DNA from 2 places in the Exiguobacterium sp. EA-TM-5 genome. Region 2 is predicted to be linked to the other one. Evidence: predicted binding sites of a transcription regulator. Region 2 holds the regulator's gene; the other holds the start of a gene.
What was found. The regulator Rex, encoded in region 2, represses fermentation and respiration genes when NADH is low (regulators of the CRP and FNR family bind a similar motif). The targets are predictions, from matches to a motif close to TTGTGAAATATTTCACAA.
Positions count from the first base shown of each region.

Region 1: a site for Rex is predicted at 1,913-1,930, ahead of ACV3PA_RS14110 (L-lactate dehydrogenase). Genes of this name have one in related genera too.

Region 1 covers NZ_CM132670.1:2,670,460-2,673,878, forward strand. Annotated here, with positions in the region: gene ACV3PA_RS14105 (GNAT family N-acetyltransferase) at 103-612, opposite strand; gene ACV3PA_RS14110 (L-lactate dehydrogenase) at 870-1,826, opposite strand; gene ACV3PA_RS14115 (DUF92 domain-containing protein) at 1,992-2,771, opposite strand; gene ACV3PA_RS14120 (5-formyltetrahydrofolate cyclo-ligase) at 2,765-3,310, opposite strand; gene rpmG (50S ribosomal protein L33) at 3,376-3,419, opposite strand, start outside.
Region 2 covers NZ_CM132670.1:746,498-749,916, forward strand. Annotated here, with positions in the region: gene ACV3PA_RS04010 (ATP-binding cassette domain-containing protein) at 1-836, opposite strand, end outside; gene ACV3PA_RS04015 (redox-sensing transcriptional repressor Rex) at 1,004-1,663, shown strand; gene ACV3PA_RS04020 (twin-arginine translocase TatA/TatE family subunit) at 1,663-1,860, shown strand; gene tatC (twin-arginine translocase subunit TatC) at 1,868-2,647, shown strand; tRNA gene ACV3PA_RS04030 (tRNA-Ala) at 2,751-2,826, shown strand; gene ACV3PA_RS04035 (S8 family serine peptidase) at 3,048-3,419, shown strand, end outside.

The DNA of each region.
Region 1 (3,419 bases), 1.2 Mb from region 2:
CAAATATTCATTCTTTGTCGGTACTGATATCCTACATGTACCACACGAAAAAGCTGTAGCACTTTTTTGCTACAGCTTTTTCGTCCACACCATATGCTGAACTTAGACGTATTTTTTCATCCAAATATCATCGCGGTATGTGCCATCTTCTAATTTTACAGAGTCTGGGTCTTCAGCATATACCTCAAAGCCAAGCGATTCATAAAGGCTTTGCGCTGCTTCATTTCCTGATAATACGGCAAGAATGACTTGCTCAACGTCAGGTAACTTCTTCGCCTCGTCGATTAATGCTTCCATTAGAGCACGCCCTGTACCACCACGATATTCAGGCGATACATATACTCCGGAAATCATCGCTTTGTGCGATTCACGTGATAGTTCATACGGTTTGACCTGACCAAACCCAAACAACGTATCCCCATCGAACATACCCAGCCAAACCTCATCGGAGTCGGGTTCTCCTTCAAGCCCTTCTTGTACTTCGCGGAGCGGGGTTTGCTGTTCATCATCAAACGAATGACCAAATGCATCTGGATGATTCTTTAATCCCTCAAGGCGTAGATTCCAGTATTGTTCTGCATCCTCTTTAGTTAATTTTCGAAAAGTATACATGACTGTCGGTTCTCTCCTTTTTTGGGTTTCATGACGTACAAAAAAATAACGGAAAAACGCTTCTATCTTTTACTTAACCTTTTTCTAGTAAAATAAAACCTAGATTTTTTCTCTTTTATTTCAGACAAATTGGATCTGATTTTGACCTTACCTTCTCCATTCATCAAAAAAACTCAAGTGCGGACATTAAGAAATGCGTCCAATACTTGAGCTTTTAATCCTCTATTTCGTAAAAATCTTTGTCTTGATATATGATGTTATCCTTGCAAAACGGGTTCAAGTGTCTGACGCAATACCTCAGCAGAATGATGGAATTTTTTTAATTCTTCTTCCGTCAATGAGACTTCAATGATTTCACGAACACCTTGACGATTGATGATTGCCGGTACTCCAATGTGAATGCCGGAGATTCCGTATTGTCCGTCGACATGCGCTCCGACCGTCAACAAGCAGTTTTCATTCCCAAGGATAGCTCGAACGATGCGAACGAGTCCAAGTCCAATCGCATAATAAGTGGCCCCTTTACGCTCGATGATATGATACGCAGCATCTCGGACGTTGATGTAGATTTGATCGAGATCTGCTTGAGAATAACGATCGTCTTCAGCAAGCAGTTCGTCAATCGTCTTTCCATAGATTCGGCTATTGCTCCAGGCTGCAAATTCCGTATCACCATGTTCGCCAAGAATGTAGGCGTGGGCATTGCGAGAGTCAATGTGAAAGTATTCTCCTAGCATTTGGCGCAGACGTGCTGTATCAAGCACCGTTCCTGATCCAAATACGCGAGATTTTGGAAGACCAGAATATTTCCAAGCTAGATGAGCCATGATATCAACCGGATTGGAAGCCACGACGATGATCCCGTCAAACCCGGAATCCATGATTTGACGAATCATTTCTTTCATGATCAACGCATTCTTTGCGACAAGATCGAGTCTTGTCTCGCCTGGTTTTTGAGGAGCACCCGCCGTGATGACGACGACCTCAGCTTCACGGCAATCCGTATAATCACCAGCCCAGATGCGCATTGGTGAAGAGCTAAACGGTGTTCCATGGTTCAAGTCCATCGCTTCCCCTTCAGCCTTTGCTTTGTTGACATCAATGATGACCAGTTCCTCACAAAGTCCGGCTGTTGACATCTGATAGGCAAAGCTTGAACCGACTGCTCCGGCTCCAATAAGTGCTACCCGTGTCACTTTCGCATGTAATTCCATATCGTTATGTCCACCCTTTCATTCGTCCTAAGAGTTTGTTAACTATCTCACAAATAAATTGTAACATTTTTCACATTCTTTGTAACATGTGAAATTAATCACATTTGTCCATTTTGTGTCATTGATATCCTAACATAAGGAATTACAGCTTCGTATACCTTCCAGTTACCAGAATCGGACGATGATAAACCCGATTCCACTTGCAAGACCGCTCGTCATGACGTTCACGGCATCATTTCCAAGAAATCGAATACCTGAGACGTACGTTGTCGGTTGTCCATGATGCTCTCTTTTTTCGGTGCGTTCTCCACAAACCGGACATCGATAAACACGTTGCCACACGGCGCCAAACATCGTATCGAGTAGACTTCCTAGTATACCGATGCCGATCACAAGTAAGACATGTGTCACAGTAAGAGAAAATATCCACTGCGCCGCTAATGCGATGAAAGCAGCTCCAGCAATTGTACCGATCGTTCCGATAAGTGACATCGCTCCACTCGTTCCCGCTGGTACCCGTCGAAATGTTTTTAAAGACCATGGATCGCGCCTAGAAAGTGGACCAATTTCAGAAGCCCACGTATCGGAATTAGATGCCGCGATGACGAATAAAAATAATAACTGATACGCCGTGTCCATCGTTATCGCATACGCTAGTGCAGCGACGAAGGCTACCCCACCATTCGCAAGTACTTGCCATCCGTCACGCGCACCGTCTTTTTCAACGATTGAGTCGACGGATCGTTTTTTAGATTGTCCGACCTTCGATAAAAGACTCGAGCTCCCAAAAAAGAGCAAGAGTACCACTAGTCCCTTCCAACCGAATCCAAATGAGACACCAGTTCCGACGACCATCGTCATGACGGCACCACTTGTCGTCAATAAACGAAAATATCGTCCGACCAAGGCAAGGGCGAGGCAAAATAAGATCGTGACGCTTAACATCGAATGACCTCTTGGTCAGTGACGATGAGGTTGACTGGGATATCGAAAGCTTCCACTTCAAAATCAGGAAGGAGCTGTTCTGAGAAGGCCATTGACACTTTACACCCTGTATAGGTCACGAGTGCTCGATCGTAATAGCCACCGCCCCATCCTAATCGATAACCATCCCGGCGATAGGCACGTCCCGGAACAAGGCAAAATTCTGCTTGATCAAGTGAAGCACGACGTGCCGAGTCAGTCGGTTCAGCAATCCCCATCTGATTTTGTTGTAATTGATCTTCTGGTCTATATTCATAAAAGACCATCTCATCTCCAACTACTTTCGGAATCAAGACGATCTTGTCCTCTTGCCATGCTTGTTCAATCAACATTCTCGTATCACATTCATTTCGAAAAGCTAACGTGATTGCCACACACGTCGCTTGTTGCCATTCAGGTAACAATAAGACATGTTCGTGGATAGATCGCTCCTTCTCCGCGCGATCCTCGATCTGATCGAGCCGTTCTTTGATCAGACGGCGTATTTCTTTTTTATTCATGACTGTCTTCCTTTCTAAAAATCCACAAAAAAAGCCATCACACGAAGTGACGGCTTCCATCTCAATTATTTCACTTCACGGTGAAGTGTGTGCTTACGGAGACGTGGGT
Region 2 (3,419 bases):
AAGTCCTGCATCTTCGCGAGCTCTTCTTGTTGCTGTTCGAACTGTTTCATTTCTTGATCGTACAATGCCGCTTTTTGTTCCAAGTACTTCGTATAGTTCCCCGTGAACTTACGACAGACATTGCGGGAGAGCTCATAGACGACATTGACGACTTGGTCGAGGAAGTACCGGTCGTGCGAGACGATCAGGACGGCACCACGATAACCACCGAGATAACTTTCGAGCCAAGCAAGCGTATCGATATCGAGGTGATTGGTCGGCTCATCGAGAATGAGGAGTTCTGGTGCTTGCAAGAGCATCTTCGCTAAAGCGAGCCGTGTCCGTTGACCACCAGATAACGTCTGGATCCGGCGTGAGTAATCGTCGGGATAAAAGCGCATTCCGTGCAAGACAGAGCGAATATTCGCTTCGAACTGATAACCACCAGCTTCTGAGAAGTCGTGCTGTGCTTGATCGTACGTCTTCAAGAGACGATCGTAAGCGACAGGGTCGTTCAAGATATGTTCCATCCCCATTTCGATTTCCATCCGGCGTAGTGTCCGTTCTTGTTCTTGTAAATGTTCAAAGACGGTCAGCATCTCGTTCCAAATCGATTCATTCGATTCAAGACCACTGTCTTGCGCGAGATAACCGATTTTGACGTCCTTGCCCTTCATGATGTCGCCCGAGTCGTGACTCAGTTCGCCAGCGATGATTTTGAGCAAGGTCGATTTTCCGGCACCGTTTCGCCCGACAAGCGCAATTCGGTCACGTTCTTGTACTTCTAGTTTGATATTTTCTAAAATCGGCTCGACGCCGAATGATTTCGAGAGTTGGTTGACTTGTAAGAGTATCATTTCCATCCATCCTTCCACCCTTTAGTCTATCACGAACAAAAGCACGAGGTCGTGCGGAATATATTATTTGTGACTCTATGTGAAGTGGTTTACAATCAAGAAGAGTAGAAAGCTTTTTGCAAAGATTTGGGTGCCACGTTGGATGTGGCCGAAGGGGGAACTGCAGGATGAATGGACCAGACACAAAAATTCCACAAGCGACAGCAAAACGGTTGCCGCTATATTATCGCTTCATCCAAAGTTTATACAATTCAGGTAAGCTCCGCGTCTCTTCTGCTGAGTTAAGCGAGGCGGTGAAGGTTGATTCAGCAACGATTCGTCGCGATTTTTCCTACTTTGGGGCACTAGGGAAAAAGGGGTATGGATATAACGTTCAACATCTCTTAACGTTTTTCCGGAAAACCTTGAATCAAGATGAGGTGACGAATGTTGCCTTAATCGGGGTCGGTCATCTCGGAACAGCGTTTGCAAATTATAACTTTTTAAAGAATAATAGTACTCGGATAGTCGTTGCGTTTGATGCGGACGAAGAGAAGGTCGGAACAACGACGCATGACGTTCCAATCTATCATGTTTCGGACATGAAAGAACAAATCGAAGCGAATCAGGTCGATGTTGCCATCTTGACGGTTCCATCGCAGTTCGCACAGTCAGTAGCGGATGAGTTAGTCGAGTATGGTGTGACAGGTATTCTGAACTTTACGCCTGCACGGTTGAACGTGCCAGCGAGCGTCCGGGTCCATCACATCGATTTATCGATCGAGTTGCAGTCGTTAGTTTATTTCATGAAGCATTATTCGCAATCAGCTGAAGGAGTGAAATCATAATGGAAAACCTTATCCCGCTCACATTAGGTATCGGACCTGCGAGCATCGGATTAATCGCAGTCGTCGCGTTGATCATCTTCGGACCGAAGAAGTTACCAGAATTCGGACGTGCTGCTGGTCAGACATTGAAAGAGTTCAAGAATGCCACGAACGGTATCATGGACGACGATAAAAAGGACGAACCGAAAGAGAAGTGATTGAATCATGACGGTTGATCAAGAGCAAAGCATGACGTCGCACCTTGACGAACTCCGGAAACGGATCGTCTGGTCGCTTATCATCGTCGTCGTCCTGTTCGCTGTCGCATTTCCGCTCGTCCGACCGCTCGTTCGTTTTCTACAAGCGGACTTAAAAGAGCTCGGCATCGGTTTGAATGCCTTCAACGTCGCCGATCCTTTAATGTTGTATTTGAATCTAGCGTTCATCATCGCGTTGATTTTAGCGTCACCGTTCTGGATGTATCAACTCTGGGCATTCGTCCGACCAGGACTTTATGACAAGGAGCAAAAAGCGACACTGACGTATATTCCAGTCATCTTCTTTCTGTTTTTGGCTGGCGTAGCCTTCTCGTATTTCTGGTTGCTGCCCTTCTTGCTTGAAGTCTCAACGGATCTCGGGAAAGAGTTAGGGATCGAACAAGTCATCGGGGTTGAAAACTACTTCAGTTTCTTGATCCGGCTGACAATGCCATTCGGTCTTCTTTTCCAATTGCCGGTCGTGACAATGTTCCTGACACGTCTTGGTCTCGTGACGCCATATTTCATGCGAAAGAATCGGAAATATGCGTATTTTGCGCTGTTCGTCGTTGCAGCATTGATTGCACCGCCGGACGTGACGTCACACTTGATGATCTCGGTTCCATTGTTCGTTCTCTATGAGATCAGCATCTTGATTTCTGCGCGAACGTACAAAAAGGTCTTGATCCTCGAGCAACAGGCAGAGCTTGAACGACAGGCGGATTTGATGCGTGAACTGAATAAATGAATCGTGAATTCCTCCGACGATTTTGGGAGGAATTCTTTTTTATGAAAGCGTTATTTTTATATTGATAAAGCAGTTAGTGATGCGTATACTAAAGATAATTCATGGGGGCTTAGCTCAGCTGGGAGAGCGTTTGGCTGGCAGCCAAAAGGTCGTCGGTTCGATCCCGATAGTCTCCACCAAATTCGTACACTTCAAACTCTTGAGGATTCAAGAGTTTTTTTGTTGCTCTCGAAATATGGAAATGAAATATAACATGACAATAAAAACAAATAATTATATAAAACAGACAAAACTGAATTGTTTATTTCCATCTATTTCATTAAACTAAATATACAGAATTTTCGTTTAACTGTTTTGTGAGTAGTACTATTATGGTTTTTCAGAAAAGGGGAAAAGAAGCATGAAGAAGAAGATTGCGCTTATGGCAGCCGTCTTGATGACGTCTTCCAACTTAGTCAGTGCTCAAGGAGCACTGTCTTCGCAAGACAAGGCAAGCGGTCAAAAACCTCAAGCCCTCTCACTAAAGAAAACAGGACAGGAGAAGGTGTATAAGCAGTCCGATAAGGTTCGTGTCGTCATCGAGATGGAGCAGAAGCCAGCCATTCAAATCGCACAGGCACAAAACAAGCGGTATAGCACATTGAGCAATGCCGAAAAAGAGTCGATTAAGGATCGTCTTGTTACCGTTCAGAAGTCAGTCAAGTCTGCCATCGCGAAACAAGCGATTCCGGTGACGTATAAAGAAAGCTTCACGACTGTTTTGAATGGATTT